2 regions of the Staphylococcus sp. HMSC068C09 genome follow, and region 2 is predicted to be linked to the other one. Evidence: predicted binding sites of a transcription regulator. Region 2 holds the regulator's gene; the other holds the start of a gene.

Region 1 (16,868 bases), on a different contig from region 2:
ATTTATATATTATAGTATATCCGAATATTATTTTGAAGATTTTAGAGAGTGTAAGGTAGGTAAATATGACAGAAGAGAAGGATAATACAATATTAAGACGACAAACGGGGACAACGATACCTTCTAAACGACGCAAGAAGAAAAAACTTCGAAAATTACCTTTTGTAATACTGATTATTGTAGTTTTACTTATTGCAATGATTACGTATGTCGTTCATGGATATCAAAGTGGTATGAAATATGCACAAGAACATGCAAAAGATATTAAAATTCATAAATTTAATGGAGCCGTTAAAAATGACGGGAAAATCACAGTATTAATGCTCGGTGCTGACCAAGCTAATGGTGGAAAATCAAGAACTGACTCTATTATGGTTGTACAGTATGACTATATTAAGAAAAAAATGAAAATGATGTCAATTATGCGTGATATTTATGCGGAAATTCCTGGTTATGACAAATATAAAATTAATGCTGCATACTCACTTGGGGGACCAGAGTTGTTGAGACAAACACTAAATAAAAATTTAGGTATTAATCCTGAATACTATGCAGTCATTGATTTCACTGGCTTTGAAAAAATGATTGATGAATTAGAACCTAATGGTGTGCCAATTGATGTTGAAAAAGATATGTCAGAAAATATAGGGGTTTCATTAAAAAAAGGACACCATCGATTAAACGGTAAAGAATTATTAGGTTATGCGAGATTTAGACATGATCCAGAGGGAGACTTTGGACGTGTGAGACGTCAACAACAAGTTATGCAAACACTTAAGAAAGAATTGATTACCCCAAGTACAATCGTGAAATTACCTAAAGTAGCTGGTATATTGAGAGGATATATTAATACAGATATGCCAAACTCAGCTATTTTCCAAACAGGACTAAGTTTTGGAATACGAGGCGATAAAAATGTGGAAACACTAACTGTACCGTTAAAAAATTCTTATCAAAATATCAATACTAATAACGATGGTAGTGCATTAGATATTGATAAAGAGAAAAATAAAAAAGCAATAGAATCATTTTTAGACGAATAATAAATAAGCAGGCCAAAGTGGCCTGCTTATTTATTATCTATTTAACTACAATAATATTATTATGTAAACTTTGAAGATTATAATATTATTGATCTGATTTTCTTACGCCAGCTACACCGTAGTGATTTTTCTTCATTTCATCAATGACTACATGGATTGCTTCTCTATTTGCGCCTGTTGTTTTCTCTACTGCATTTGTAACCTCAGTGACTAAGTTTTTTAATTGCTCATCTGAGCGTCCTTCTAATAATTTTACATTTACAATCGGCATGATGTTTTCCTCCTTACATAATTATGTGCTTAGTATATCATTTTTAAAAAATGAACTTCAAGATATTTAAATAGAACATTTGTTCTTTTTAATGTTGTAAGAGAACAAGTGTTCTTATATAATTGAATTATCTAAGGAGGGGGTTGATATGTATGATTATAATTTACTTGAAGATAGAGACATACTATGTGTAGATCAGAAAAGTTTTTATGCTAGTGTGTCTTGTATAGAAAAAGGATTAGATCCTTTAATGACAAAATTAGCAGTGGTAGCTGACACTAAGCGACAAGGATCTGTTGTTTTGGCAGCAACACCTAAATTAAAAGAACTTGGTATTAAAACGGGATCTAGATTATTTGAAATTCCACAACGTAATGATATTTATATTATTAATCCAAGTATGAGAAGATATCTAGAAGTATCATTAGAAATTTCTAAAATTGCTCTTAAATATGTTCCAGGGGAAGATTTACATCAGTATAGTATTGATGAATTTTTTATGGATGTAACAAATAGCTACCATCTTTTTAATACTACAGTATATTCTTTTGCTAAGTGTTTTCAAAAAGAAATTTTGGATAAGACGGGAATATACTGCACAATAGGTATTGGATCTAACTTGTTACTTAGTAAAGTAGCTATGGATATCGAAGCTAAACACACCAAAGAAGGTATTACTGAGTGGCGGTATCATGACATTCCCGATAAATTATGGTGTATTTCACCATTAAAATCATTTTGGGGAATCAATAAAAAAACAGAAATAAAGTTAAATAAAAAAGGAATTATTACAATAGGTGATTTAGCCCATTATCCTCATAGATATTTGAAGAAAGACTTTGGTATATTAGGCACTGATATGCATTTACATGCTAACGGTATAGATCAAAGTAAAATAAGAGAAAAAAGTAAAATTAATAATCCAACTATATGTAAAAGCCAAATTTTGATGAGAGACTATCAATTTAATGAAACAAAAATTGTGATGCAAGAGTTGATTGAAGATGTTGCTTGTAGATTAAGAGAAAGAAAGCAATTAGCACGTACTATACATTTTTCATTTGGATATACTCAAGGTGGAGGAATACATAAACAACACACTTTAACTGATGCTACAAATCTAGAACAAGATATATTTAAAGTCGTTAATGATTATGCGAATCAGTTGTGTGATAAACAGGCTTTGTATCGTACGTTAAGTGTTTCACTAACACAGTTCATTAATGAAGAAAATCGACAATTAAATTTATTTGTAGATGAATATAAAAGACAAAGAGATGAAAATTTAGCTAAAACGATTGATACGTTACAAAAGAAATATGGTAAAGGCATCGTTTCAAAAGCAATTTCTTATACTGAATCTGGAACAAAACATAATAGATTAGGATTAATGGCAGGTCATAAAATGTAAATAAACGGAAGTAGGTCAAAACTCATTTTGAATTTTGGCCCACTTCTATTTTTATGGAATATAAGTATCAAATTCATTTAAAGCAACAATACCTAATTCACGATCTTTTGGAGTTTTAAAGGTAACTTGTAAAGCACCTAAAATATCCTCACGAACTTCTAAAATTTTTAAGTTTCTTATAGAAATATTATGTAAACTAAGTATAGAAGTAACTTTATTAATCATACCCGCTTTATCTGGAATATCAATATATAAATCATACCCAACATTGACTACACCATGTTGCTTAAGAGGTAATTGATCTCTAAAAATTTTTGCATCTTCAAAGAATTGATATATTTGTTGTTCTTCTTCATTTTTAAGTTTAACTATCATATCCTTAATATTGGTTTGCATATCTTCTAGTAAACTAATGATATTTTGTTTATTACTAAGTGAGATATCCTTCCACATTTCGGCATTACTACTTGCAATTCTTGTAATATCTCTAAATCCACCAGCAGCAAGCTGTTTGACTAAAGCATGATCATTTGCATGGCTTGAACTCAAGTGTACTAAACTAGAGGCAATAATATGTGGAACATGACTAACAATTCCCGTTACATAATCATGTTCTTTCGCATTAGTAATAATAAATTTAGCTAGTGTAGGGGAGAGCAAATCTTGTAATGTTTTAGCCGCTTGTGTATTACGTTCATCATCGTAAACTAAAATATAGTATGCATTTTCAAATAAGTGTTTTTTAGAATTAAGGACACCAGATTTATGGCTACCAGCCATTGGATGCCCACTAACAAGATGAATATTTGATTCTAATAAACGTTTTTCAAAATTTTGAATGATAAGTTTTGTACTGCCAGTATCCGTTACAATCAAATGTGATTTGGTTTCATAATTAGGTAATGAATTTAGATATATTGCTGTTTGATGAACTGGAGTAGCAAAGATAATAATATCCGCTTCCTTAACACCAAGAGCATAATCATTAATCTTTTTGTCAATTATACCAATAGACATTGCTTTATCTAATTGAGTTACATCAGTATCATAGGCAGAAATTATAAGATCAGATTGATAAAATTTTAAATTACTAGCTAAGCTTCCACCAATTAATCCTAAACCAACAAATAAAATATTTTTCATATGAGCCCTCCTTATTTCTAAATATTCAGAATATCTATATTTTAAATTAGTCATTCATTTTAAACAATACTATTCATTAGAGTTCACTATTTATCTAGGTTAAAATATATTTAAAGTATTAAAGGGGGAAGTTGAATGGAATCAAAGATATTAGAATTAATTCAAAACTTAACTAACATTAATAGTCCTTCGGGAAATGCTTATAATGCAATAAGTTATGTAAAACAAAAAGTAGAACATTTAGGATATTCAACTCAATTAACAAATAAAGGTGCATTAATTATCACAGTTGAGGGTGAAGATAATGAACGTCAACGTTGTATTACTGCTCATGTAGATACTTTAGGTGCAATGGTAAAAGAAATTAAAGAAGATGGTCGTTTAACAATCGATCTAATTGGTGGATTTAAATATAATGCGATTGAAGGAGAATATTGTCAGATTGAAACAGACTCTGGCGAAACGTACACAGGGACAATATGTTTACATGAAACAAGTGTTCATGTATATCGCGAAAATGAAAAAATACCAAGAGATATTGAACATATGGAAGTCCGTATAGACGAAAAAACGTCTTCTAAGAAAGAGACAGAAGATTTAGGAATAGAAGTAGGTAATTTTATTAGCTTTGATCCAAGAACAGAAATAACATCATCTGGATTTATTAAATCCCGACACTTAGACGATAAAGCAAGTGTAGCAATGATATTAGATTTATTAGAAAGAATAAAAAATGAACAAATTAAATTACCACATACTATTCAATTTTATATTTCTAATAATGAGGAAATAGGATATGGAGCGAATGCATCTATTTCTAATAAAATTGTAGAATTTATTGCTTTTGATATGGGAGCACTTGGAGAGGGACAATCTTCTGACGAATATACAGTATCTATTTGTGCTAAAGATGCGTCTGGACCTTATCATAAAGAATTAAAAACACATCTAGTAAACTTATGTAAATTTAATCATATTCCGTATAAAATAGATATTTATCCTTATTATACGTCAGATGCGTCTGCAGCATTAAAAGCAGGAGCAGATATTAAACATGGATTATTTGGAGCTGGTATTGAGTCCTCTCATGCACTGGAACGAACACATATTGATTCTATACATGCCGCTCAAAACTTATTATATGCCTATTGCTTGTCATCAATAAATTGAAATAAATATTGACAAGGAAGATTTATTTATGTATTATACTGAATTATAATAATATTTTAATAATTCTGAGAATTGAGTAGAAGATATGTGATGTAGCAAATAGAAAGCTAATGGATGATGTAAATTAGCACAGCATATGTTTGAATTGGACTTAGAAGATTAAATTTAATAACAGTAAAGTGAACATGTAATGTTAATTAAGGTGGCACCACGGTAACGCGTCCTTATCTATGGAACGTAATCGTGGTGTCTTTTTGGTATAAATATAGTAATTATTAGCTAGATAATCATAGAAAGTTAGTGGTTGATGAAAACTAACATCACTAATAATGAAATTGGGTTTATACTTATAAAAAATCAAATAAAAAATAAGTGAACTTTAAATATTTTGATAATTCGAAATATTTAGTTAATTAAGGTGGTACCGCGCGTCAGCGTCCTTTTAAATAAGGATGCTGATATTTTTTTGAGAAAGGATTAAAGCTTAATGAAACTATATTATGAAATACTTAGAGCAAATATTACACCCGAAGTTTTAGGAAAGTTAAAGAAAAATAAGATTATTTTAGAAAGTACCAGTCAAAAGCAAATTAAAGGTAGATATTCTATTGTAGCATTCGAAAGCTATGGTTCTGTTGTGTTAAATAACGACTTACTAAAGATAAAAACAAAAAAACAAAATGTTGAAATTACTGAAAAGTCTTATGAATATTTAAAAGATTATATCAATCAATTTAATATTCAGATTACAGATGAAAAATTAAAACATTTACCATTTGTATCTGGCTTTATTGGTACGTGTAGTTTTGACTTAGTAAGACATGAATTTCCAATTTTAAAACAGCAATCTATACAAGAAATTAAGGATAGCAATGATATTGAATTTCACATGATAGAAGATGTATATGTATTTGATCATTATAAAGATGAATTATATGTTATTGCTACAAATCAATTTTCAGAAGTAGAACAGAAAGATTTAGAAAAAAGAGTAAAAGATAGAATAAAGGAACTATCTCAAATTAAAGCTTATACAGATGATTATATTCGTCCTCCTACGCCTTCAAATATCATACCAAATGTATCAGATGATGAATTTATAAATACTATAAAGCAATTGAAAAAGCTTATAAAAGAAGGCGATATGTTTCAAGTTGTACCATCTAGAATATATAGCTACAATCATCATTTTAAAAATAATACATTGCAATTAAGTTATCAATTATACCAAAACTTAAAAAGACGTAATCCAAGTCCATATATGTACTATATTAATATGAATACACAAATTATTATAGGCAGTTCTCCAGAGAGTTTTGTAGCTGTACAAGATGGAACGGTTATTACGAATCCAATCGCTGGAACAATTAAAAGAGGTAAAACCATAAAAGAAGATAAACAAAATGCAGAGCAATTATTGAGTGATGAAAAGGAATTAAGCGAACATCGAATGCTTGTTGATTTAGGCAGAAATGATCTACATAGAGTCAGTAGAACCGGTAGTTCAAAAATTACAAAATTAATGGAAATTGAAAAATATGAGCATGTCATGCATATTGTAAGCGAAGTAAAAGGTGAGATTAAGCAAAAATTATCTCCTATGACAGTAATTGCTAATTTATTACCTACAGGAACTGTTTCAGGAGCTCCAAAACTTAGAGCAATTAGGCGTATATATGAGACATATCCATATAAACGTGGACTATATAGTGGGGGTGTAGGCTACATTAATTGTAATCAGAATTTAGATTTTGCTTTAGCAATAAGAACAATGTTAATTGATGATACTACCGTGAAAGTCGAAGCAGGGTGTGGGGTGGTTTATGATTCAGTACCAGAAAAAGAATTAGAAGAAACATTATTAAAAGCAAAAAGTTTATTGGAGGTAACACCATGATTTTAATCATTGATAATTATGATTCATTTACATATAACTTAGTTGATATAGTAAGTCAATTAGATGATGTCATTGTTAAATATCCGGACGATAAAGATGTGCTTAACTACGTTAACCAAAGTGATGGTCTCATCATATCTCCAGGACCTGGTCATCCTTTAGATAGTAACCATCTATTGAATATTATTGAAAGGTATAAATCTTTACCGATATTAGGCGTATGTTTAGGTGCACAAGCAATAACATGCTATTACGGTGGCCGTGTTATTCAAGGCGAAAAAGTCATGCACGGTAAAGTCGATATATTAACAGTTATTCAACATACTAAATTATATAACAACTTAGCAAATCAATTTAATATAATGCGTTACCATTCATTAATAAGTGATGAAATCTCTTTTCCATCACAATTAATAATTACTGGAAGGACAAAAGATTGCATTCAATCTTATGAGACAAAAAATGGATTACATTTTGGTATTCAATATCATCCCGAGTCGTTTGCAACAGACCAAGGACAACAAATAATTAAAAATTTTATCGATATCGTAAAGGAAAGAGGTAAATATGATGACCTTAACATTACTCAACCAAATTCAAAGTCATGCAACACTCTCACAACATGAAACTACTGAATTTATTCAATATCTCATCAATCCAGAATGTCATACTCAAGATAAAGTAAAGTTATTACAAGCTTTCACAAATAAGTCGATACAACAAAAAGAATTAACTTATATAGTGAAAAGTCTTATTCATACGATGTATTCAACTCAACCTGAATACAAAGGAAGTATATGCGTTTGTGGAACAGGAGGAGATAAATCAAATAGTTTCAATATTTCAACGACAGTATCATTTGTAGTAGCAAGCGCAGATGTTCCAGTCATTAAACATGGAAATAAAAGTATTACATCTAATTCTGGAAGTACCGATTTATTACAACAATTACACATTCCTACTACGAAAGTAGCAAATGTAGCCAAACAAGTATCTAAAACACATTTAGCATTTATCAGCGCTATGGAATCTTATCCAATTATGAAATACATTCAACCTATTAGAAAACGTATTCATGAACCAACTATTTTCAATATTGTCGGACCATTAATCAATCCTTTTAAATTAGATTATCAAGTAATGGGGGTCTACGATGCTTCCCAATTACCCATGATTATTAAAACTATGAAAGATTTAGGACGACGAAGAGGCATCGTACTTCATGGAGCGAATAGAATGGATGAAGCAACATTATCTGGGGATAACGAAATATATGAATTACATGAAGATGGGACTATTTCACATTATGTTTTAAATGCACGAGATTATGGCATAGCTCATGCAAATAATATAGAACTTCAAGGTGGCACACCTGAAGAAAATAAAAACATTACCATTGACATATTAAGTGGAAAAGATCATTCCCCTAAAAGAAATGTCGTAGTGCTGAATGCAGCATTAGCCTTATATATATCAAATAGAGTGGATAGTATTAAAAAGGGCGTTGATTTAGCAAAAGATTTAATTGATAGTGGCAAAGCTTTAAAACAATGTCAGTTAATGAAAGGGGAATAAAATTGACAATATTAGATGAGATTGTACAGTATAAAAAACAGTTACTAAACGATGGGTATTATACAGATAAAATAAAACATATTAAAAAAGTTGATGTATCTTATAAGTCAGCTCTAGAAACCACTTTGAAAAGGGAATCAACATTGAGTATTATTGCAGAAATAAAATCTAAAAGTCCTTCTGTAAAAGCATTCAAGGACATTAACTTAGAGCATCAAATTGCTAAATATGAAAATCATGGAGCAAGTGCTATTTCAATTTTAACCGATGAAAAATATTTTGGAGGAAGTTTTGAACGTCTACAAACGTTAACACAACTCACACATTTACCAGTATTATGTAAGGATTTTATCATTGATCCGCTTCAAATTGATCTTGCTAAGAGAGCCGGAGCTTCTATTATTTTATTAATAGTAAATATTTTAACCAATGATACACTTCAGTCTTTATATCATTATGCAATATCTCAAAACTTAGAAGTCTTAGTTGAAGTTCATAACAAAGAAGAGTTAGAACGCGCTTATCAAATTAAACCTAAAATCATTGGTATAAATAATAGAGATTTAAAAACATTTATTACTAAAGTAGAACATACTAATGACATTTTGGAAATGAAAAAAGAAGGTTATTACTATATTTCTGAAAGTGGTATTACAACTTTAAATGATGTAAAAAAAATTGTAAGTAGTGGCATAGATGGATTACTTGTGGGAGGAGCTTTAATGAATAGTAATAATATATCATCGTTATTACCTTCATTAAAACTAAATAAAGAGAAATGAATATACTAAAATTTTGTGGTTTTAAAACAAAAAGTGATATTTTAAAAGCCAATTCCTTAGACATAGATATGATAGGTTTTATTCATTATCCAAAAAGTAAACGTCATTTAAATATAGAACAAATTAACTATTTAAATCAATTTGTAGCAAAGCACATTCATCGAGTTATAGTTGTTGTGAATCCTACATATAAAGAATTAAATACATTGTTGCAACAAACCAATGTGAACGGCATTCAATTTCATGGTAATGAAACAATTGAATTAATCCAAAAAGTTAAATTAAATTTTAAGAATATTAAGATAATTAAAGCGTTGCCGGCTACAGAAAACTTGAATAGAGATATGAATCAATATAAGCCATGGGTAGATTTATTTATTATTGATACCCCTTCAATTCAATTTGGTGGTACTGGTCAAACGTTTAATTGGAAAATATTAGAATCAGTAAGCCAAGACATTCCTTATCTTATTGCAGGAGGAATAAATATAAGTGCTATTCAACAGATTGAAAAGCTGAATTTATCACATAAAGGCTATGATATATCCAGTGGTATAGAGACAAATGAATGCAAGGATAAATTGAAAATGGAAACAATTATAAATTACGTTAAAGGGAGCTTAGAATATGAAACAGATACAAACGGAAGCAAATGAACTAGGTTTTTTTGGTGAGTATGGAGGACAATATGTACCGGAAACATTAATGCCAGCTATCATTGAATTAAAGAGAGCGTATAAAAAAGCAAAAAATGATCCTAAATTCCAACAAAAGATAGCATATTATTTAAAGGATTATGTTGGGAGAGAAACACCCTTAACTTATGCGAAATCATATACAGAAACATTAGGTGGGGCTAAAATTTATTTAAAAAGAGAAGATTTAAATCATACTGGTGCCCACAAAATCAATAATGCCATAGGTCAAGCATTGCTCGCTAAACGAATGGGCAAAAATAAACTTGTTGCAGAAACGGGAGCTGGACAACATGGAGTTGCAAGTGCCACAGTGGCTGCATTATTTGATATGGAACTGATTGTTTTTATGGGAAGAGAAGACATCAAAAGACAACAACTTAATGTATTTAGAATGGAATTATTAGGAGCTAAAGTTGAAGCTGTGGATGAAGGTCAAGGAACTTTATCTGACGCAGTTAATAAAGCGCTACAGTATTGGGTAAGTCACGTGGAAGATACACATTATTTATTAGGATCAGCTTTAGGGCCGGATCCTTTTCCAACGATGGTTAGAGATTTTCAGAGTGTAATTGGTCAAGAAATAAAATCACAAATATTAGAGAAAGAACATCGTTTGCCAGATGCAATAGTTGCTTGTGTAGGAGGAGGTTCTAATGCAATAGGAACATTTTATCCTTTTATCGAAGATGATGTGAAATTATACGGTGTGGAGGCAGCTGGCAGAGGTAAGGATACTAATCAACATGCACTTGCGATAGGGAAAGGAAAGGCCGGTGTGCTTCATGGATCAAAAATGTATTTAATCCAAGATGAACATGGACAAATTGAATTGGCACATTCTATCTCAGCAGGATTAGATTATCCAGGTATTGGACCTGAACATTCATATTATCATGATATTGGAAGAGTAACCTATGAATGTGCTAGCGATGAAGAAGCAATGGAAGCACTTGTCCGCTTCACCAAAATAGAAGGTATTATCCCCGCTATAGAAAGTGCACATGCATTAAGTTATGTAGAAAAATTAGCACCTAAAATGAAACAAAACGATATATTAGTAGTGACAATATCTGGACGCGGAGATAAAGATATGGAAACGATTCAACAATATATACAACAGAGAAAGGAGGATAAAAATGAGTAAATTATTTATTCCTTACATCATGGGTAATAGACAATTTTTAGAAAATGTAAAATTACTTGATAAAAGTGGAGCAGATATTATAGAAATTGGTGTTCCATTTTCAGATCCTGTAGCTGATGGACCCATCATTATGAAAGCTGGTCATGAAGCACTTAAAGATCATATAACAATCGACTATATATTTGATGAGTTAGATAAACATCAAAATGAAATTAATTGTAAATGTGTTCTAATGACATACTATAATGTTATTTTAAGTTATGGAGAAAAAGCCTTTTTTAAAAAATGCGATGATATTGGTGTTTATGGAGTAATTATTCCAGATTTACCATTTGAATTAATAGAACAATTAAAACAACAATTAAATCATAATAGAGTAGTAAAAATAATTTCATTAATAGCAATGACGACAGATATAAATCGTATACAAAATATAGCAAAACATGCCGAAGGATTTATCTATACTGTAACGATGAATGCTACTACTGGAGAAGATGGAACGTTTCATCCAAAGCTTAAAGACCAGATAAAAATGATTAAATCTTTTACATCTCTCCCAGTTGTAGCAGGATTTGGAATAAGAACTACAGACCATATAAAAGATTTGGTAAAAGATGTAGATGGTGTTGTTATTGGAAGTGAAATCGTTCGAAGATTTCAAAATGATGACTTAAGTCAAACAGGAGAATACTTAAGGGAGATTAGACAAACTTTAGATAATGGTTAGCATAGTATAAAATAAAAATTATTTAGAGTATTCATAGCATGAAATACTTAAGAATTAGTAGCAATGTAGTATTAATTGATTTAAAATGAAATTAGATATGAATTTAAGAGCTGAAAAAGAATGATTTTCAGCTCTTATTATTTGGAGAAGATAGAAGAAGCCAAGAATTTAAGAGCATTTAGGTTAATTGGAAGTATATACAGGTTTATATTTTAGTTTTAACCTTATCTAGTGTATACTTATTGAGATTAGACCGATGCGTATTCACAACATATACATAAGCTAAAATTTTAAAATTAGTCAACTCAAATTAAATAAAGATTCTAAATTAGGAGTTATAGAGATAATGAAGTTTACAAATTTAACAGCTACAGAATTTGGCGATTTTACTGAAAAAATGCCATATAGCCATTTTACACAAATGACTGAAAATTATGAGTTAAAAGTTGCCGAGAAAACTGAAACTCATTTAGTAGGAATTAAAAATAAAGATAATGAAGTCATTGCTGCTTGTATGCTAACTGCTGTACCCGTTATGAAAATTTTTAAATATTTTTATTCAAATCGTGGTCCAGTCATTGATTATGAAAACAAAGAGCTCGTTCACTTTTTCTTTAACGAATTAAGTAAATATTTAAAACAGCAACGTTGTTTATACGTACGTATAGACCCTTATTTGCCTTATCAATATCGTAATCATGATGGTGATATTACAGGGAATGCTGGGAATGATTGGTTCTTTGATAAAATGAAGCAATTAGGATATCAACACGAAGGGTTTACAACAGGATTTGATCCAATATTACAAATTCGGTTCCATTCAGTTTTAAATTTAAAGGATAAAACTGCTAAAGATGTATTAAATGGAATGGATAGTTTACGAAAAAGAAATACTAAAAAAGTCCAAAAAAATGGTGTTAAAGTAAGATTTCTTACTAAAGAAGAATTACCTATTTTCAGATCATTTATGGAAGATACATCAGAGACTAAAGAATTTTCTGATAGAGAGGATAGTTTCTACTATAATCGATTTGATCATTTTAAAGATAGAGTATTAGTACCTCTCGCATATATAAAATTTGATGAATATCTTGAAGAACTTCATGCAGAACGTCAGACATTAAATAAAGACTTAAACAAAGCTCTAAAAGATATTGAAAAACGACCAGATAACAAAAAAGCACAAAATAAAAAAATAAATTTAGAACAGCAATTAAAAGCAAATGAGCAAAAAATTGATGAAGCAACACAACTTCAATTAGAACACGGTAACGAATTACCAATATCTGCTGGATTCTTCTTTATTAATCCATTTGAAGTTGTATATTATGCAGGTGGAACGTCAAATAAATATAGACACTTCGCTGGAAGTTATGCAGTTCAATGGACTATGATTAATTATGCAATTGATCATGGCATTGACCGTTATAATTTTTATGGGATTAGTGGTCATTTTACAGATGATGCTGAAGATGCAGGTGTTGTGAAATTTAAAAAGGGATTTAATGCAGATGTAATTGAATATGTTGGTGATTTCGTTAAACCTATAAATAAACCAATGTATTCACTATATACAATACTTAAAAAAATTAAAAAAAGATTGAATTAAGAGGGGAATAGTGCGAATATGAAATTTACAGAGTTAACAGTTAAAGAATATGAAACCTTCGTACAAAATCCATCATTAGAGAGTCATTACTTCCAAGTTACTGAAAATATAAAAACTAGAGAAAATGACGGATTTGAAGTTGTGTTATTAGGTGTAAAAGATGAAAGTAATAAAGTGATTGCTGCAAGTCTTTTCTCAAAAATTCCAACTATGGGAAGTTATGTATACTATTCAAATCGTGGACCAGTGATGGATTATTCCGATTTAGGTCTTGTTGATTTTTACCTACGAGAATTAGAAAAATACCTACACCAACATCAATGTTTATATGTAAAACTTGATCCATATTGGATTTATCAAATTTACGATAAAGATATCAATTCGGTAGAAGGTCACGAAAAAAATGATGCTTTAGTTAATTTATTTAAATCACATGGTTACGAACATCATGGTTTCACTACGAAATATGATCGCTCTAGTCAAGTGAGATGGATGGGCGTAAATTATCTAAAAGGTGAAACACCTGCATCATTGAAAAAGCAGTTTGATAGTCAACGTAAAAGAAATATAAATAAAGCGATAAACTATGGAGTAAAAGTAAGATTTCTTAAAAGAGATGAACTAAATATTTTCTTAGACTTGTATCGTGAAACAGAAGCACGTACTGGTTTTGTATCAAAAACAGATGAATATTTTTATAATTTTATAGATACATACGGCGATAAAGCATTAGTGCCATTAGCATATATTGATTTAGATGACTATATTAAATCATTGCAAACCTCTTTAAATGATAAAGAAACGCGTCGTGATCAAATGATGTCTAAAGAAAATAAAAGTGACAAACAGCTAAAAAAAATTGCTGAATTAGATAAACAAATAGAACACGACCAAAAAGAACTCTTACATGCAAGTGAATTACGTCAAACTGATGGACAAATTTTAAACTTAGCTTCTGGAGTATACTTTGCAAATGCTTATGAAGTAAATTATTTCTCAGGTGGCTCATCAGAAAAATACAATAATTATATGGGACCATATATGATGCATTGGTTCATGATGAATTATTGCTTTAATCATGGATATGATCGATATAATTTTTATGGTTTATCTGGTGATTTTACTGAAAATAGTGAAGATTATGGTGTTTATCGCTTTAAAAGAGGGTTTAATGTGTATATCGAGGAGTTAATTGGGGATTTCTATAAACCAATTAATAAACCTAAATATTGGCTATTTAAAACATTGAATCGTATACGTAAGAAGATTAAAAAATAACAATTAGAATAAAAAGCATATTGGCAATCTTGCCAGTATGCTTTTTTATAATTAGTGATAGAGACTAATTATAAATAGTGTAGGTAAATTCTAAGTTGTAAATACAAGTTGCATCCTACAAATTAATAATAGCATATCAATTATTTTTATCAATGATACACCAAAAGAAATTTATTTTTAATATTTTATAATAAATGAAATTTATAGTGTTTTATAATTTGAATAATAAATACATAGTTATGATATCATTAAATAACTAATCTAATTGGAATCATTCCGCTTTAGATTGTTTTGAGAAATAATTAAGAACGATTGTATGAATCGTAATGCCAATATCCATGATTCAATACTTTAGATAATGATTACCGAACTGTAGAAAAAATAACTTTAAATAAATACTACTAAAATTAGAATGCATGGGCATATGTAAACGAGTTAAGGTATATATTAAAACTTTAAATAATCTGTATTGTGTTAAAAAGCTTAAATTGAAGATATTCATATAAAAATACAGATTTCGACAATTTAGTTTACATAATATATATTATAGGAAGTTGTATATATAACGATCAGGGGACCTATTCTATTTTAATGACACTTCAATGATATATTTTAGTTATCATTCTTTGGTTAACATTGATCTATCTAAAATGATTGACTTAGTTATAATTTGTTATGATAAAAATCAACTACATTATATGTATTATATATAATGTAGAAAATACTAATATGAATTTAGTGTTCGATATTTGTGACATAATTTATTTTGATAATTAATATAGTAATGAATCAATTATTGAATGCTTAGCTAGTTTACATAATGCAAGATACCATATGAATTTGCAGATAAATAATTTATATCTTTTGTTCTACCTTATCAATTTAAAGATTATCGGTGATATTGGAACCATTATTTCTAATAACAATTATTTCAAAGAAAGACTTTAATATCATAAAAAGTGATCCATTCTTATAAGTTTGACTATCGTCTCGTCTATTAACACGATTTTACTAAATATACCTTTCCAGTATTATGAGCAACATACCCCTTTTAAAATCATCAAATAAGTCAATAAGGCTACTTATTTTAAGTCTAATATACATGTTAAAGAAATCACCAACAATATAAAAGGAATATGTAATATTTTAGGTAAAATAAGATAATAAAATGTAAATATTTAATTGATAATGATTATCATTTTCTATTATAATACTTTCTAGGAGGTTAGAAAATGCAAAAATCATTTAAATATATTCTATTAATTTTATCAGTTATTTTAATCTTATCAGCATGTGATAAGCAATCGGATTCAAATTCTTCATCTAGTAAAGATACCATTACAGTAAAAAATACATATGAATTTAAGGATAAGAATCATACACATAGTAGAGGCAAAAATAAAACAGAAACAGTTAAAGTACCAGTTAATCCGAAACGTGTAGCAGTACTAGATTATGGCGCGTTAGATATTATGCAGCAAATGGGACTTCAAGACAAAATAGTTTCTATTGCTAAAGGACAAGGTGCTTCATTTTTGCCTTCTTCCCTTTCGGAATTTAAAAACAGTAAATATACAAATCTAGGCAATCCAGGAAGACCTAATTATGATGAATTAGCTAAATCAAAACCTAATGTTATCTTTGCTTCATTTAGACAAGCACATACGAAAACAATAGATGAAATGAAAAAAGCGGCGCCTAATGCTAAGATTTTATTTGTTAGTCCCGATAATGATAATTATATTTCATCAATTAAAGAACATACGACATTGTTTGGTAAAATTTTCAAAAAAGAAGAAAAAGCAAAAGCACTTAATCATAAATTAAGTGAAGAAGTGAAAGAGGCTAAAAAAGTAATTAATAAAGATACCGTATTACTTTTAAATGTTGATGATAAAGGCATTAGTGCCTTCGGACCAACTGGTAGATTTGGAGGCTTCTTAAATAAAGATTTAGGAATTAACCACGCTGATCCTAAAATGAAAGCAAATTCAGCTGGTAATATAGTTACTAATGAGTATTTAAATAAAATTAATCCTGATAAATTGTTTGTAATTAATCGAACTAAAAATGCGGATGACAAAACGTTACCTTCTGCTTTGAATAATCAAGTGATAAAA
Region 2 (16,868 bases):
AGTATTTATTTTCATTCATTAACCTGGGATGTCGATTATATCAAACCTGAAATCGTATTAATGTATGATTTACTAGATTATCAACAAAACAATTCAGAAGCCAATTATAAGTCAGTTTTAGATGCTCTAAGCTATTATCAATTTGTGATTTTAAAAATGGTAGTGGGAGAGCATAAAATTAAAAAAGCACTTACACAAAAAGTTTAATATAAAAAATCTGAGACAAAATAGATGTCTCAGATTTTTTTATGTAATTGTTATTTAGGACATAAATTTTTTAAGCATACACCATGATAGCAATACTCATAAGTTGATAACACAGCTTTATCTGCATTTTCTCTTGAAATACCAAACATCATAGAAATTTCAGAAGCACCCTGATTAATCATTTTTAGGTTGATATTTGATTCTGCTAGAGCATGTGTGATTTTGTTAGCAGTTCCGACAGATTGAGTCATTCCTTCACCGACAATCATTAAGATGGCAAGGTCATGGTCAATGCTTAATTCATCAATATCACATTTTTTTCTAATCGCACTTAATACTTCATTCTCTTTATTTTTAATTTGATTAGAACGCATTATAATACTAATATTATCAATACCTGATGGCATATGATCGAAAGAGATATGATAGTTTTCTAATATTTCTAAAATTCTTCTTGTAAAACCTATTTGTCTATTCATTAAGTATTTCTTAATATTTATAACTGTGAAATCTTTATCGCAACTAATGCCAATAATTTGATTTTTATCTGTGACTTCACGATCATGGCGAATAAAGGTTCCTTTGTCCTCTGGATGATTTGTGTTTTTTATGACTACGGGTATTCTATGTTTATATAAAGGCTGTAATGCTTCATCGTGAAATACACTAAAGCCGGCATATGATAACTCACGCATTTCTCTATATGTAATTTCTTCAATAAGTTCAGGATTTTCAATTACATTTGGATTTGCCTTAAAAATACCAGAGACATCTGTAAAATTCTCATATAATGATGCTTTAATACCACGCGCTATGATTGCACCTGTGATATCCGAACCGCCTCTCGGAAATGTAACAACATAGTTATGTTTAGAAACACCAAAGAAACCTGGGATAATAATTTTTCCTTCAATTTCTCTTAATTTATAAATTTTATCATAAGCGTCTTCTAAAATTTGTGCTTGTTGTGGTAAGTCAGTTACTAAGATACCAGCATCTTTTGGTGAGAGATATGTTGTTTTAATGCCTTGTGAATCGTTGTATTTAGCGATAAGTTGAGCATTAAAATTCTCACCACATGATAACAATGCATCGTATAAACGATCATGCTTATCGTTTAATTGTTTAATGATTGTTTCAAGTGTTTCATCTATTGTTTCTAAGAGTGTAGACTCCATATGTAATTCTTCTAAAATATCTGCATAACGTTGAATAATCTCTCTTTTTTTATCTTGATAATCCAATTGATTGATTACTTTTTCATATAAACGAATAAGTAAGTCAGTCGTTTTAACATCATTCTTATGTCTTTTACCAGGTGCAGATACAATAATAATTTTTCTGTCTGGGTCATCATTGACAATATTTAGGACTTTTTTAATTTGTGTTGCATTTGAAACTGAACTTCCACCAAACTTAGCAACTTTCATAAAATTTACCAACCTTTCTAAAAAATCAGAAAATTCTATTTAATTTCCTGATACTACATGATAATATATATCTACATATTCACTTTTTCTTTTAAAAGTCCTATTCAATTAATTTGATTTAATAGTATAATAAATTTAAGTGTTTTTCAATAAAACAATTGTACTTCTCAATAATACAAATGGGAGGAAGATAAAAATTATGAAGGAATTAAACGTCGCGTTACTAGGGTTAGGAACAGTAGGCTCAGGTGTAGTAAAAATTATTGAAGAAAATCGACAACAAATTAAAGATACTCTAAATAAAGATATTGTTATTAAACATATTTTAGTAAGAGATACCACTAAAAAAAGACCTATTAATATTAGTCAATATCATTTAACAGAAGACATTAATGAAATTTTAAACGATGATGATATTGATATCGTTATAGAAGTAATGGGAGGAATTGAACCAACTGTTGATTGGTTAAGAGAATCTTTAAAAAGAAAAAAACATGTCATTACAGCAAACAAAGATCTACTTGCTGTGCATTTAGAATTACTAGAGAATCTAGCAGAACAACAAGGCGTAGCCTTAAAATTTGAAGCAAGTGTTGCAGGTGGTATTCCCATTGTTAACGCGATTAATAATGGGTTAAATGCTAATAATATCTCTAAATTTATGGGAATTTTAAATGGTACGTCAAATTTTATTCTTTCAAAAATGACGAGAGAACAAACTTCATTTGAAGATGCACTTGCTGAAGCACAAAGATTAGGATTTGCTGAAGCAGATCCTACTGATGATGTAGAAGGTATTGATGCAGCTAGAAAAGTAGTGATTACGTCTTATTTATCATTTAACCAAGTAATTAAGTTAAATGATGTGAAAGTAAAAGGTATCAGTAAAACAACATTATCTGATATTAATGTAGCTGACAAATTAGGTTATAAGATTAAATTGATTGGTAAAAGTACATATCATCATAGAGAAGTTAATGCATCCGTTGAACCAACCTTAATACATAAATCACATCAGCTTGCAGCAGTAGAAAATGAATACAATGCAATTTACGTTATTGGAGATGCTGTAGGGGATACAATGTTTTATGGTAAAGGAGCAGGTAGCTTAGCTACTGGTAGTGCAGTAGTGAGTGATTTATTAAATGTAGCACTCTTCTTTGAATCAAATTTACATACACTTCCACCTCATTTCGAATTAAAAACAAATAAAACTCGAGAATTAATGGATAATGGTGACGCAATTGCTATTGGAGAAAAATTAAATTACTATGTTGTCATTCATAGTGATGAATCAATTGATAAACTTAAAGATCAACTTAAATCAGATTTACCATTCCACAAATCACTTCAAATAGAACAACGTGATTCTAGTTCTTATGGAGTTGTGGTTATCGGATTAGACCAATCACCTGAATCACTACTTAGTAAAGCAAATTACAACATTGAAAAAATTTATCCAGTTGAAGGAGTTTAATAATTATGAAAAGATGGCAAGGTTTAGTAGAAGAATTTAAAGATTATTTACCGGTGAATGAAGATACACCTAAACTTACTTTAAATGAAGGACATACACCACTGATTCACTGTGCTAATATATCAGAAATGCTAGATATTGATTTATATGTTAAATATGAGGGTGCTAATCCAACTGGTTCTTTTAAAGATAGAGGAATGGTAATGGCTGTAACAAAAGCGAAAGAACAAGGTAAAAAAGTGGTGATTTGTGCTTCAACAGGAAACACTTCTGCCTCAGCAGCAGCTTATGCTGCACGTGCAGGTTTAAAAGCAATTGTAGTGATTCCCGAAGGAAAGATTGCTTTAGGTAAACTTTCGCAAGCGGTCATGTATGGTGCAGAAATTGTCTCAATTGAAGGTAACTTCGATGAAGCATTAGAAATCGTTAAAGAGATTGCACAAAATGATGATGATATTGAATTAGTAAATTCTGTTAATCCATTTAGAATAGAAGGACAAAAAACAGGTGCATTTGAAATTGTCGAACAATTAGAAGAAGCTCCAGATGTTCTAGCAATCCCAGTAGGAAACGCAGGAAACATTACTGCTTATTGGAAAGGCTTTAAAGAGTATCATGAGAAAAAAGGAAGTCAACTTCCTCAATTATTTGGTTTCCAAGCAGAAGGAGCCTCACCAATTGTTCAAAATAAAGTCATTAAAAATCCTGAAACAATCGCTACAGCAATCCGTATCGGTAATCCAGCAAGTTGGAAAAAAGCAACTGTTGCGTTAGAAGAATCAAATGGCCTCATTGATAGTGTGACTGATGATGAAATTTTAGAAGCATATCAATTAATGACATCTAAAGAAGGTGTATTTAGTGAACCAGCAAGTAATGCTTCAATTGCTGGTTTAATCAAATTACAACGTGCTGGAAAATTGCCGAAAGGTAAAAAAGTAGTAGCAATATTAACTGGTAATGGACTAAAAGATCCAGACACTGCTATCTCAATTTTAGATAATCCAATTCAACCGCTTCCAAACAATAAAGAAAGTATTATCAATTATATTAAAGGAACACTTTAATATGAAGCCATCACTTCACCTGAAAATACCTGCATCAACTGCTAACTTAGGAGTAGGATTTGATTCTATTGGTATGGCAATTAATAAATATTTATACCTATATGTTGAGGAAGCGGAAGGCAGTAACTGGGAATTTAAATATTTAAATGAAGAGTTAGACTCATTACCGAAAGATAAAAGTAATTATGTCTATAAAGTTGCACAACAAGTAGCTGAAAAATATAATGTAACTTTACCTAATTTAAAAGTGTCGATGAGAAGTGAAATTCCATTAGCAAGAGGGTTAGGATCATCTGCATCCGCTTTAGTTGGAGCATTATATATCGCTAACTACTTCGGTAATATTCAATTATCTAAGTATGAATTACTACAACTAGCTACTGAAATAGAAGGGCACCCTGATAATGTAGCACCTACAATTTATGGTGGATTACTCGCAGGATATTATAATCCTGAAACCAAAGAGACAAATGTGGCACATATTGATATACCTGATGTAGATGTAATTCTTACTATCCCAACATATGAACTCAAAACAGAAGACTCACGTAGGGTACTTCCAGATAATTATTCTCATGAGAAGGCAGTTCAAAATAGTGCGATTAGCAATACAATGATTTGTGCATTAATTCAACATAATTATGACCTTGCCGGAAAAATGATGACACAAGATGGTTTTCATGAACCTTATCGTCAACACTTGATTCCTGAATTTGAAAAAGTAAAAGTACTATCCCAAAAATATGATGCTTATGCTACAGTGATTAGTGGAGCAGGTCCAACGATATTGACATTGAGTCGTAAAGAAAAAAGTGGAGAACTTGTTAGAACATTAAAATCAGAAATAACAACTTGCGATTCTGAACATGCAACAATTAATAATGTAGGTGTTATTGAAGAAGTTGTGTATCCTTCATAAAATTATTGTAAAATAGATAAGAGCAAAAATGAAAGGAGAGCAACTAAGAAATGAGTAACTATAAAATGATTGTTATGGATATGGATGACACTTTAATGACAAGTGATAATGTAGTTAGTCCTGAAACCAAAGACTATTTAATTCAACTACAAGAAGAAGGATATAAAATTGTTTTAGCTTCTGGAAGACCAACTGAAGGAATGATTCCAGTAGCTAAAGAATTAAAGTTAGATCATTATCAAAGCTATATCATTAGTTATAATGGCGGTAAAACAATTAACGCTAAAACAGAAGAAATTGAAGTAAGTAAAAGTGTAACTAAAGATCATTTTGATAAAATTACAGACTATTGTCGTAAAAAAGGCTTTTTAACATTAACGTATCAAGACGGACAAATTATCTTTGATACAGAACATGAATATCGTAAAATTGAATCAGAATTAACTGGTCTACCTATGAAACAAGTGGATGATATTAAAGCGTATATTCAGTCTGATGTACCTAAAACAATGGGCGTTGATTATGAAGAAAATATTTCAAAAGCACGTAACGAATTAAATGGAACATTTAATTCTGATATTGATGTGACGACGAGCAAACCTTTCTTCCTGGAATTCATGGCTAAAGATGTTTCTAAAGGTAATGCAATTAAAGCTTTATGCGAAAAGTTAAATATTTCATTATCAGAAGTGATTTGTTTTGGAGATAGCCTCAATGACCAATCAATGTTTAAAGTTGTAGGATATGCTGTAGCAATGGGAAATGCGAGTGAAGAATTAAAAAAAATTGCAGATAAAGTTACATTAGATAATGATTCTAATGGTATACCAGTAGCGCTTAAAGAATTGCTATAAAACATTTATATAAATTAAAAAGGAAGCGGAATGAATTCGTATTGAATCATGTTTCGCTTCCTCTTTTTTATTATCATAACTAATTATTTAGCAGTATGTGTCCAGTCATGTTTACCTTTATTTCTTTTTACATGAGCATATACTTGATCAGCTGCATAATCTAAATTTGTATATACTGTTATTGTATATGCAGATTGGTTAACGTGAAATGGCTCATCTCGAAATACATCTTTTAAGTGTGTAAATAAGTTTTCCATTTGATCATGAGTTAGACTAGGATACTCACGCAATGTACGTTTCAGTAATTGTCCATTTCTTTCTTCTAAAGATTGTACGACAATAACAAAACGTTCATCACTCTTTATTACGTCATCAAATAAATTTGTTTGACCTACCATACTCAGTCACCTCTAAGTCGTTATCGTTATACTCATTATACAAAATAAACGACTATTAGAAAATATACATATTATGTTTAGTAATAAAAATAGGAGTAGAATTGTATTTAATTCTACTCCTAAATAAACGATGATATTAATCATGATAATGATGGGTTGTAAGATCCATGTGATCTAATTTTACAAATTTAGTTTTACGAATCAATTTATGCACGATAAAGATAATTGCTAAGACAATTAAAGGCATGATATTAACAAAAAAATCGCCTATATTACCATTAAATAAATCACCGATAGAATTACCAAGGTATAAGAAAATTAATGTAGCAAACACAATGATAGGGCCTAGAGGGAAAAGTGGTGATTTGTAAGGCAATAATGTGTTAATATTTTTGCCTTGACGTTTAATCCCTCTACGTAAACGTATTTGAGCCCATGCACTTATTGCCCATACAATAATTACTAAAGAGCCAATGATATTTAACAAGCTAAATACTGCATTAGCATAGAAATTAGCTAGAATAATAATTGCTACTACTAAAATGTAAGTAGTGACTATTGAACGCATCGGTAATTTCGTTTTATTATTTAATTTACTTAAAAACTTTGGTGCTTGCTTTTCATCACTCAAAGAGAAAAGCATTCTACTTGTTGTATACATTCCAGAATTCGCTGCAGATAGTAACGATGTAAGAATGACAGCATTAATAATTGATGCTGCAAATGCTATACCGATTCGATCGAAAACTATAGTAAATGGACTTTGAGATACCGATTGATTTTTATTTAATAATAAAGGATCAGTATAAGGAATAATAGCTGCAATGACGACAATAGATAAAACATAAAACAATAAAATTCTCCAAAATACTTGCTTAACAGCCCTTGGCATAGTTTTTTCAGGATTATCAGATTCACCTGCAGTGACAGCTACAACTTCCGTACCACCCACAGAAAATCCTGCTACAAGTAATACTGCTAAGAAACCAGATAAACGACCTACAAAAGGTGCTTCACCTTTGGTATAATTCTCGAATCCATATGTATGTCCACCAAGAATACCAAAAATCATTAATATACCAACAACAATAAATACAATAATTGTGATTACTTTAATTAATGATAACCAAAACTCTGTTTCGCCAAATGCTTTAACAGTAAAGATATTTAATAGGAATATAATCGTTATAAAAATTAAACTCCATACCAGAGGACTGAAAATTTTAAATACATCCCAATAAAATAAAACATTAGAAGCTACCATTACATCAACGCTTGATACTAAAGACCATAGAATGTAATACAACCATCCCATTGTAAAACCGATAGACGGATCAATGAAACGGGTAGCATATGAACTAAACGAACCAGATACAGGATAAAATGTAGCAAGTTCTCCAATAGACGACATTAAAAAATAAAGCATGATTCCTATCAATAAATAAGCTAAGATAGCTCCTCCAGGTCCTGCCTGAGAAACGACACTACCTGTAGCAACAAAAAGTCCAGTACCTATTGCGCCTCCGATAGCAATCATAGATATGTGTCTTGACTTAAGACCGCGTTTCATATTGTTATCTTCCATATAATATCTCCTAAATTAAAATTTAAAATATACAAATCATTTTAATCGTTTTAGGTCAAGTATTCAATAACTTTTGAACAATTTGTTTTAAAAATTTTAAATTTTCTGATTTTTTAAAACGATTAGTTTTTGGTACGTAGAAGGAAACTGATTAAATTAAAAGAAACTTATTGCTTAAAAATAAAGGATATGATAGAATTTTAAATCGTAAGAATTCCTAATTATATATAACAAGAAAGGATGTTATTGATGCGCGTTAATGTAACTTTAGCTTGCACTGAATGTGGCGATCGTAATTATATTACAACAAAAAATAAACGTAATAACCCTGAGCGTATTGAAATGAAAAAATATTGCCCAAGATTAAATAAATACACGCTACACCGTGAAACTAAATAATTCCTTATCTTTTAAATACGACAAAAAGATAAACTATTATAGACTCATACATGTTTAAGATGAATAACATGTGTGAGTCTTTTAATTTTAAAATAATTGTCTTTGTAATTTTTTAAAAGTATGTTAAGATATAAAACGTAATTATTACGATTTGTAAAAAGGAGATATTATATGGCTAAAAAATCTAAAATAGCTAAAGAATTAAAAAGAGAAAAATTAGTAAATCAATATTATGAATTACGTAAAGAACTGAAAGAAAAAGGAGATTATAAAGCATTAAAAAAATTGCCAAGAGATTCATCTCCAACTCGTTTAACAAGAAGATGCAAAGTTACAGGACGCCCAAGAGGTGTAATGAGAAAATTTGAAATGTCTAGAATTGCATTTCGAGAACATGCTCATAAAGGTCAAATTCCTGGTGTGAAAAAATCTAGTTGGTAACTGAAACTAATACTTTAGTCCATTTACATTGTATTTAAAAAATTGTAAAGTATATAAGGATATAAATAATAAGAGCGAGGAAAAGGTGATTTCTCGCTCTAGATTACGTTATAAATGATTTTTTAAAGCGTCAGATATTTTATTTATGTCTACAGTGTCTTTTTAATTTTTAATGTATAGGGGAAATTTAAAGTATGAAAATTTTTGATTATGAAGATATTCAATTAATTCCAAATAAATGTATTGTTAATAGTAGATCTGAATGTGATACAACTGTACAATTTGGACCTAAAACTTTTAAGTTGCCAGTGGTTCCTGCTAATATGCAAACAGTTATGAATGAATCTTTAGCTGAATGGTTTGCAGAAAATGATTATTTTTATATTATGCATCGTTTTGATGAAGCAGGTCGCATACCTTTTATAAAAAAAATGCAAAATAAAGGACTTTTCGCTTCTATTTCAGTGGGTGTAAAGGAAACTGAATTTGAATTTATAGAAAAATTAAAAACTGAGCATTTAATACCTGAATATATTACAATTGATATCGCCCATGGTCATGCTAATTCGGTTATTAATATGATTAAACATATTAAAAAACATATTCCTCAATCATTTGTTATTGCTGGTAATGTAGGAACGCCTGAGGGAGTAAGAGAATTAGAAAATGCTGGTGCAGATGCTACTAAAGTTGGTATAGGACCAGGACGAGTGTGTATTACTAAAATTAAAACTGGATTTGGTACAGGAGGATGGCAATTAGCTGCATTAAACATTTGTAGTAAAGCTGCACGTAAACCAATTATTGCTGATGGAGGTATTAGAACACATGGTGATATCGCGAAATCTATTCGTTTTGGAGCCACTATGGTTATGATTGGTTCATTATTTGCAGCGCATGAAGAATCTCCTGGCAAAACAGTTGAGTTAGATGGTAAACGTTATAAAGAATATTTTGGTAGTGCTTCCGAATTCCAAAAAGGAGAACATAAGAATGTTGAAGGGAAGAAAATGTTTGTGGAACATAAAGGTTCATTAAAAGATACCTTAGTTGAAATGCAACAAGATCTTCAAAGTTCAATTTCCTATGCTGGCGGCAAAGATTTAAAATCACTAACTACTGTTGACTATGTTATTGTAAGAAACTCAATTTTTAATGGTGATAGAGATTAATATATATTTAGTAGGTGAATGTTATTAAAAAATTCCTTTTATTTACTGCAATATTTCTGTTATTTATCATTATAAAACCCATCGAAGAAAACCAGTTTTTTATTCATTTGCAAAATAATGTAAGAGATAAAGTAGAAGTTTTATTAAATGAAGATACAAGCTATAAAAATAATGTGCTTAAAGTTCCAAAAAAACAAGAATTCGCAGTTAATAATATTCAATTAAATATGTCACAAAAGGAAGTAGAAAATAAGATAGGGCGACCAAAAAGAGTGACTTCAAATGAATATGGTACAAAATGGTACACTTATTATAATGATGATTATCAAAATTTTTTAATGGTAAGTTATATTAATAATAAAGTTAATGCTTTATTTAGTAATCAAAACATTATAACTTCTAAATCTAAAATTAAATATAATACCCCTAAAAAAGTGGTTGAACAACGTCTTGGTAAGCCAGTAGATAAAATTGCAAAAGGACGTAATCGTTTTGTTGTAAAAAATGATGAATATGATGTTTTTTATAAAGATCACATTTATACAACTGCATTTTACGATAAACATAATAAAAATAACTTAACAGGGTTGTTGCAAGTGAGTGAATCGATGGAAAACCGATTACAAAAGCAATATGGTGCACCTTCTACAACGCTAGAAAAAAGCTTTGAATATCAAAACTTTGATTTAGTTAATGCAGAAAGAAAACAACACGGATTAAATACATTGGATTACTCTAAAAAAATATCTAATACTGCAAGAAAACATAGTGAAGATATGGTTAAAAATAATTATTTTGAGCATACTGATTTAAATGGTCATTCACCTTTCGATAGAATGAAACGTGATGGTATACAATTTAATGTTGCTGCTGAAAATTTAGCTTATGGTCAACAAAGTAGTATTTATGCTCACGAAGGACTTATGAATTCTCTAGGACATCGGGAAAATATTTTAAATACACACGTTAATACATTAGGTGTAGGTGTAGATTTTAATAATAAGCGACAACCATTTTGGACAGAAAACTATGCTGGATAATGTTTGATTTATAATATATAGGGGTATGTTCTTTTTGCAAGGAAGTTGATATTATGCCTACAAAGAAAAATAAGAAAAAAGATATACTTGATAAAGTTAAAGAGATTTTAAATAAAAAATAAAACTAGAAGTGCTTAGGCACTTCTAGTTTTTTGTATATTAAACATATATATAAGAGATTTTAACGTAACAAACAAGAGATAAACTACAATTCTCTATAAAGACCAATAACTTTACCGATAACTGTTACATTATCTAAGTAAATAGGACTCATAGCACTATTTTCTGGTTGTAAACGATATCGATTTTTTTCTTTAAAAAAACGTTTTACAGTAGCTTCATCATCTTCAGTCATTGCTACGATAATATCTCCATTTTCAGCAATAGTTTGGCTTCTTACAATTACTTTATCTCCGTCTAAAATACCCGCTTCAATCATACTTTCACCGATAACATTTAAAATAAACACATCACTATTGTGTGTGGATGTTAAATGTTCTGGTAATGGAAAGTATTCTTCTATATTCTCTACTGCTGTAATTGGAACTCCAGCTGTAACTTTACCGATAACAGGAACATAGATAGTTTCTTCTCTAGTCATATCATTATTTTGATCACTCACGATTTCAATTGCTCTAGGTTTAGTAGGATCTCTTCTAATATATCCTTTTTCTTCTAATCTAGATAAATGACCATGCACAGTTGAACTTGAAGCAAGACCAACAGCTTCACCAATCTCTCTTACACTTGGTGGATAACCTTTTATTTGAACAACATGTTTAATATAATCATAAATCTCACTTTGTCTTTTAGTTAACTCTCTCATATATAGGCACTCCCTAAGTTTATTTTAATATAGTATAGCATTTTTTGATTTTTTAAACAAACATTTGTTCGTAATACTATTGACTAGGAACACTCGTTCTGTTAAAGTATTTATACAAACAAATGTTCTAGGAGTGAAAATAAATGCTTAGTAATTATACTAGTAATATCATTAAAAATATAATTGTTCTAGTAGTATCTTGCATCGTTTTTCTGGTGTTTTTTACTAACTTATATCAGAACGCTCATACGGAACACATGTACGAAATTACCGATCATACGATCCCTAAAAAAGCGATTTTAAACGATGATTATAAGAACGATATACCCGATAATACAGAACAAACAGACTATAAAGTGTTCGCCTTAGTTAAATAAATATTTAAGAGATATAGATAAAAAGTTATTACTTCTAAGAAATGGGAATATGAAGTATTATATAAAAATACTTCATTTATTTTAGAAAGAGTTTATGATGCTTAGATTTTTTATCTATGTCTCTTTTTGTTATATTAATTAAGTATTTTATATGTATTAAAGAAAAGAATAGAAAGTGTGATGACATGTCAAATAATAATTTAAATATAGATAGAATTAATGAATTAGCAAAAAAGAAAAAAGAGCAAGGTTTAACAGAAGCTGAAGCAAAAGAGCAATCTAAGTTGCGTAAACAATATTTAGATTCTTTTAGAGAAGGATTTAAACAACAAATTGAAAGTACCAAAGTCATTGATCCAGAAGGTAACGATGTAACGCCGGAAAAACTTAAAAAAATTCAAGAAAGTAAAAAGAATGATCAATAGTTAATAACATTTTAATCATTAACATTATAATCTTATCATTTACTATATTTTTAAGTTATAATATAAAAAAGATGATTAATTCTAGAAGGGAAGTATGTAAGATGTTTAATGAAAAAGACCAATTAGCTATTGATACTATACGTGCATTAAGTATTGATGCAATTGAAGAAGCAAATTCTGGTCATCCTGGTCTGCCTATGGGAGCTGCACCAATGGCCTACACGCTTTGGACTCGCCACTTAAACTTTAATCCACAATCTAAAGACTACTTTAACAGAGATAGATTTATATTATCTGCAGGTCATGGTTCTGCTTTACTATATAGTTTATTACATGTCTCTGGAAGCTTAGAATTAGAAGAATTAAAGCAGTTCAGACAATGGGGTTCTAAAACACCTGGACATCCTGAGTTTCGTCATACAGATGGTGTTGAAGTTACAACAGGTCCATTAGGACAAGGATTTGCTATGTCTGTGGGAATGGCTTTAGCTGAAGCGCATTTAGGTGGTAAATTTAATAAAGATGATATTAACGTTGTAGATCATTATACTTACGTGTTGGCTTCAGATGGAGATTTAATGGAAGGTATTTCTCATGAAGCAGCTTCATTTGCTGGTCATAATCAATTAGATAAACTTATTGTATTATACGATTCAAATGATATTTCACTTGATGGTGAACTTAACAAATCTTTCTCAGAAGATGTAAAACAACGTTTTGAAAGTTATGGATGGAACCATATTTTAGTAAAAGATGGCAACAATTTAGAAGAAATTGATAATGCGATTACTAAAGCTAAACAGCAAAATGGTCCTACGTTAATTGAAGTTAAAACAATTATTGGTTACGGCGCGCCAAACGTTAGCGGTACAAATGGTGTTCACGGAGCGCCACTTGGTACTGATGAAAGAAAACTTACATTTGAAGCATATGGATTAGATCCAGAAAAACGTTTCAATGTTCCAGAAGAAGTATATGAAATCTTCCAAACAACAATGCTAAAACGTGCAAATGAGCATGAAGATGAGTGGAAAGAAAAATTAGAAACATATACAGAAAAATATCCAGAGTTAGCTGAAGAATTTAAATTGGCAATCAGTGGTAAATTACCTGAAAATTATAAAGATGAATTACCAAAATTCAGTAGTGATCATAATGCAGCTACTCGTGCAGATTCTGGAGAAATCATTCAAGCAATTAGTAAATCTGTTCCTTCATTCTTTGGTGGTTCTGCAGATTTAGCAGGATCTAATAAATCAAATGTTAAAGAAGCTACAGATTACAATCCTAATACTCCAGAAGGTAAAAATGTTTGGTTTGGTGTAAGAGAATTTGCTATGGGTGCTGCAGTAAACGGTATGGCAGCACATGGAGGTTTACATCCTTATGGTGCTACATTCTTCGTATTTAGTGATTACTTAAAACCAGCATTACGCTTATCTGCAATTATGGGATTGAATGCAACATTTATCTTTACACATGATTCAATTGCTGTAGGTGAAGATGGTCCAACACACGAACCGATTGAACAGTTAGCAGGTTTAAGAGCTATTCCAAATATGAACGTCATTCGTCCAGCAGACGGTAATGAAACAAGAGTAGCATGGGAAGTTGCATTAGAATCTAAACAAACACCAACATCTCTAGTTTTAACTCGTCAAAATCTTCCTTATTTAGATGTAGATGAAGAAACGGTTGAAGAAGGCGTACGAAAAGGTGCATATGTTGTATTTGAAACTGAAACTAAACCTGAATATCTATTACTAGCAACTGGCTCAGAAGTAAGCTTAGCTATTGAAGTAGCTAAAGATTTAGATAAACAAGGTAAAGGTGTAAGAGTCGTTTCTATGCCAAACTGGTTCGCTTTTGAGCAACAAACAGACGAGTATAAAGAATCAGTTATTCCAAAAGAATTAACTAAACGTGTTGCAATTGAAATGGCTTCACCACTCGGTTGGCATAAATATGTAGGCACTGAAGGTAAAGTAATTGGAATCGATGGTTTTGGTGCAAGTGCACCAGGAGACTTAGTTGTCGAAAAATATGGCTTTACTAAAGAAAATATTTTAAATCAAATTCGCACTTTTTAATATTATGATTTAGTCAACATAGAGAGAGAGCGGGGAATGAATTCAAAATGAGTTCTTTCTTGCTTTTTTTTATTTTGTGCATAGCACTTTATATGAAGTTATTTATAAATATTAGTATTCGTGTTAAACAGTTTGTTAATATAAAAGCGAAGAGGTGTTATTCTAAAACTAACTCTTGAAATCAAGGTAGTTATTTAGTAAAATTCAGTAGGATATAGAAAGTGGGTGAAACAATGGCAACTTGGTTAGCAATTTTATTAATCATTGTAGCACTTATCATCGGACTAGTTGGTGGTTTCTTCTTAGCAAGAAAATATATGATGGACTATTTGAAAAAAAACCCACCTATCAATGAAGAAATGTTACGTATGATGATGATGCAAATGGGACAAAAACCGTCTCAAAAGAAAATCAATCAAATGATGACGATGATGAACAAAAACATGGATCAAAACATGAAGAGTTCAAAAAAATAATAGTTATTAAAGGATTGTATGCCATAAGGGTTTACAATCCTTTGTTTTTGTTGTAAAACATTTTTAGTTGGAGTATTTAAGAAGTATAATAGTATTAAACTTTTAGTTATGTGAGTATAAGAAGGTGTAAATTTGGCATATTTAGTTTTTTCCATAGTATTTGCATTGTTTATGGGGATTGTTGTCATAGTTATTCGTATGAAAGCACAAAAGTTCCCTGTAAATGAAAAGAAAATTATTTTACCTCCTATCTTTATGTCGACAGGGGCTTTGATGTATGTTATTCCATATTTTAGATTAACTGGGGCTGAAATTTTAGAATCTATCATTTTAGGTGTGATATTTTCATCTGTACTTATCTGGACAAGTCATTTTGAAGTTCAAGGCGCTGAGGTATATATGAAACGATCAAAAGCGTTTCCAATCATTTTAATTTCACTTTTAATTATTAGAACAATCATAAAAATATTTATTAGTAGCTCTATTGATCCAGGAGAAATCGGAGGCATGTTCTTTTTATTGGCATTTAGTATGATTGTTCCTTGGCGTTTAGCTATGTTATATAAATATAAAAATGTTAAAAAATCTTTAGTCTCATAATAGAGATTAATATTATTAGCTTATCTAAAATTAAATAAAATATTATTTTTTGATATTAAATTGAATTGAAGTTTAGAGCGAGTATGTGAGTTCATTGAGAATTCAATCTCGCTCTTTTTTAAAATTAAAGTATAATGCTTTAAAAAGTAAGGGGAATGTTATGAAAATTATACATACTGGAGATTGGCATTTAGGAAAGATACTTAACGGAAAACAATTTCTTGAAGACCAATCATTTATTTTAGAACAATTTATCCAATGTTTAAAAGATGAGAAACCTGATGTAGTTGTGATTGCTGGGGATATTTATGATACAACTTATCCAAGTAAAGAAACTATTCATCTTTTTGAAAATGCTATTCATACTATTAATATAGATATGAATATCCCTATGATTATTTCTAATGGTAATCACGATGGTAAAGAACGATTGAATTATGGAGCTTCATGGTTTGAACATTCCAAACTCTTTATTCGTACAAAATTAAAACATATGAATCAACCTATCGAATTTAATGATGTACATTTCTATGTACTTCCATTTGCTACTATTAGTGAAGTAAAAGAATTTTTTAAAGATGCTTCTATTCAAACTTATCAACAAGCAACAGAAAAATGTATTAATTATATAGTAGAAAATTTGAATAAAGAGAAAATAAATATTTTAATTGGTCACTTAACGATAAATGGAGGAAAAACATCGGATTCAGAAAGACCTTTAACAATTGGGACTGTTGAAAGTGTTACTAAATCATGTTTTAACGTATTTGATAAAGTGTTATTAGGACATTTACATCATCCATTTAGTATTAAAGATGACATTATTGATTATTCTGGTTCACTGTTACAATATTCATTTTCAGAAATAAACCAGCCTAAGGGATATAAACGTTTAGTGGTTCAAGATAAAAATGAACTATCAACATCATTTGTGCAACTTAAACCTTTAAGAGAGCTTGAAGTGGTTGAGGGCGAGTATGATGAAGTGATTCAAGGACATATTCAACCTAAAAATAAAGATAATTATATACATTTCAAACTTAAAAATATGTCGCATATTAGTGATCCAATGATTCATTTAAAAC

The links. Region 2 encodes LexA, which represses DNA repair genes until DNA is damaged. Its sites were predicted from a motif close to CGAACATATGTTCG; they were not measured.
Region 1: the regulator LexA is predicted to act here: its motif matches at 1,387-1,400, upstream of HMPREF2930_RS04075 (Y-family DNA polymerase).

What each region holds. Positions count from the first base shown of each region.
Region 1 is NZ_KV813753.1:317,305-334,172, reverse strand. It holds gene HMPREF2930_RS04085 (LCP family protein) at 66-1,043, shown strand; gene HMPREF2930_RS04080 (2-hydroxymuconate tautomerase) at 1,129-1,314, opposite strand; gene HMPREF2930_RS04075 (Y-family DNA polymerase) at 1,463-2,725, shown strand; gene HMPREF2930_RS04070 (prephenate dehydrogenase) at 2,777-3,868, opposite strand; gene HMPREF2930_RS04065 (M42 family metallopeptidase) at 4,004-5,038, shown strand; gene HMPREF2930_RS04060 (anthranilate synthase component I) at 5,526-6,935, shown strand; gene HMPREF2930_RS04055 (anthranilate synthase component II) at 6,932-7,561, shown strand; gene trpD (anthranilate phosphoribosyltransferase) at 7,506-8,510, shown strand; gene trpC (indole-3-glycerol phosphate synthase TrpC) at 8,513-9,292, shown strand; gene HMPREF2930_RS04040 (phosphoribosylanthranilate isomerase) at 9,289-9,948, shown strand; gene trpB (tryptophan synthase subunit beta) at 9,920-11,134, shown strand; gene trpA (tryptophan synthase subunit alpha) at 11,127-11,861, shown strand; gene HMPREF2930_RS04025 (aminoacyltransferase) at 12,208-13,470, shown strand; gene HMPREF2930_RS04020 (aminoacyltransferase) at 13,489-14,748, shown strand; gene HMPREF2930_RS04015 (siderophore ABC transporter substrate-binding protein) at 15,981-16,868, shown strand, end outside.
Region 2 is NZ_KV813756.1:518,849-535,716, forward strand. It holds gene HMPREF2930_RS07245 (hypothetical protein) at 1-207, shown strand, start outside; gene HMPREF2930_RS07250 (aspartate kinase) at 258-1,637, opposite strand; gene HMPREF2930_RS07255 (homoserine dehydrogenase) at 1,837-3,114, shown strand; gene thrC (threonine synthase) at 3,120-4,181, shown strand; gene thrB (homoserine kinase) at 4,183-5,100, shown strand; gene HMPREF2930_RS07270 (Cof-type HAD-IIB family hydrolase) at 5,151-5,954, shown strand; gene HMPREF2930_RS07275 (hypothetical protein) at 6,038-6,352, opposite strand; gene HMPREF2930_RS07280 (amino acid permease) at 6,489-7,937, opposite strand; gene rpmG (50S ribosomal protein L33) at 8,187-8,336, shown strand; gene rpsN (30S ribosomal protein S14) at 8,508-8,777, shown strand; gene guaC (GMP reductase) at 8,972-9,949, shown strand; gene HMPREF2930_RS07300 (CAP domain-containing protein) at 9,964-10,989, shown strand; gene lexA (transcriptional repressor LexA) at 11,195-11,815, opposite strand; gene sosA (DNA damage-induced cell division inhibitor SosA) at 11,959-12,192, shown strand; gene HMPREF2930_RS07315 (DUF896 domain-containing protein) at 12,378-12,617, shown strand; gene tkt (transketolase) at 12,719-14,707, shown strand; gene HMPREF2930_RS07325 (YneF family protein) at 14,941-15,183, shown strand; gene HMPREF2930_RS07330 (CcdC family protein) at 15,316-15,783, shown strand; gene sbcD (exonuclease subunit SbcD) at 15,944-16,868, shown strand, end outside.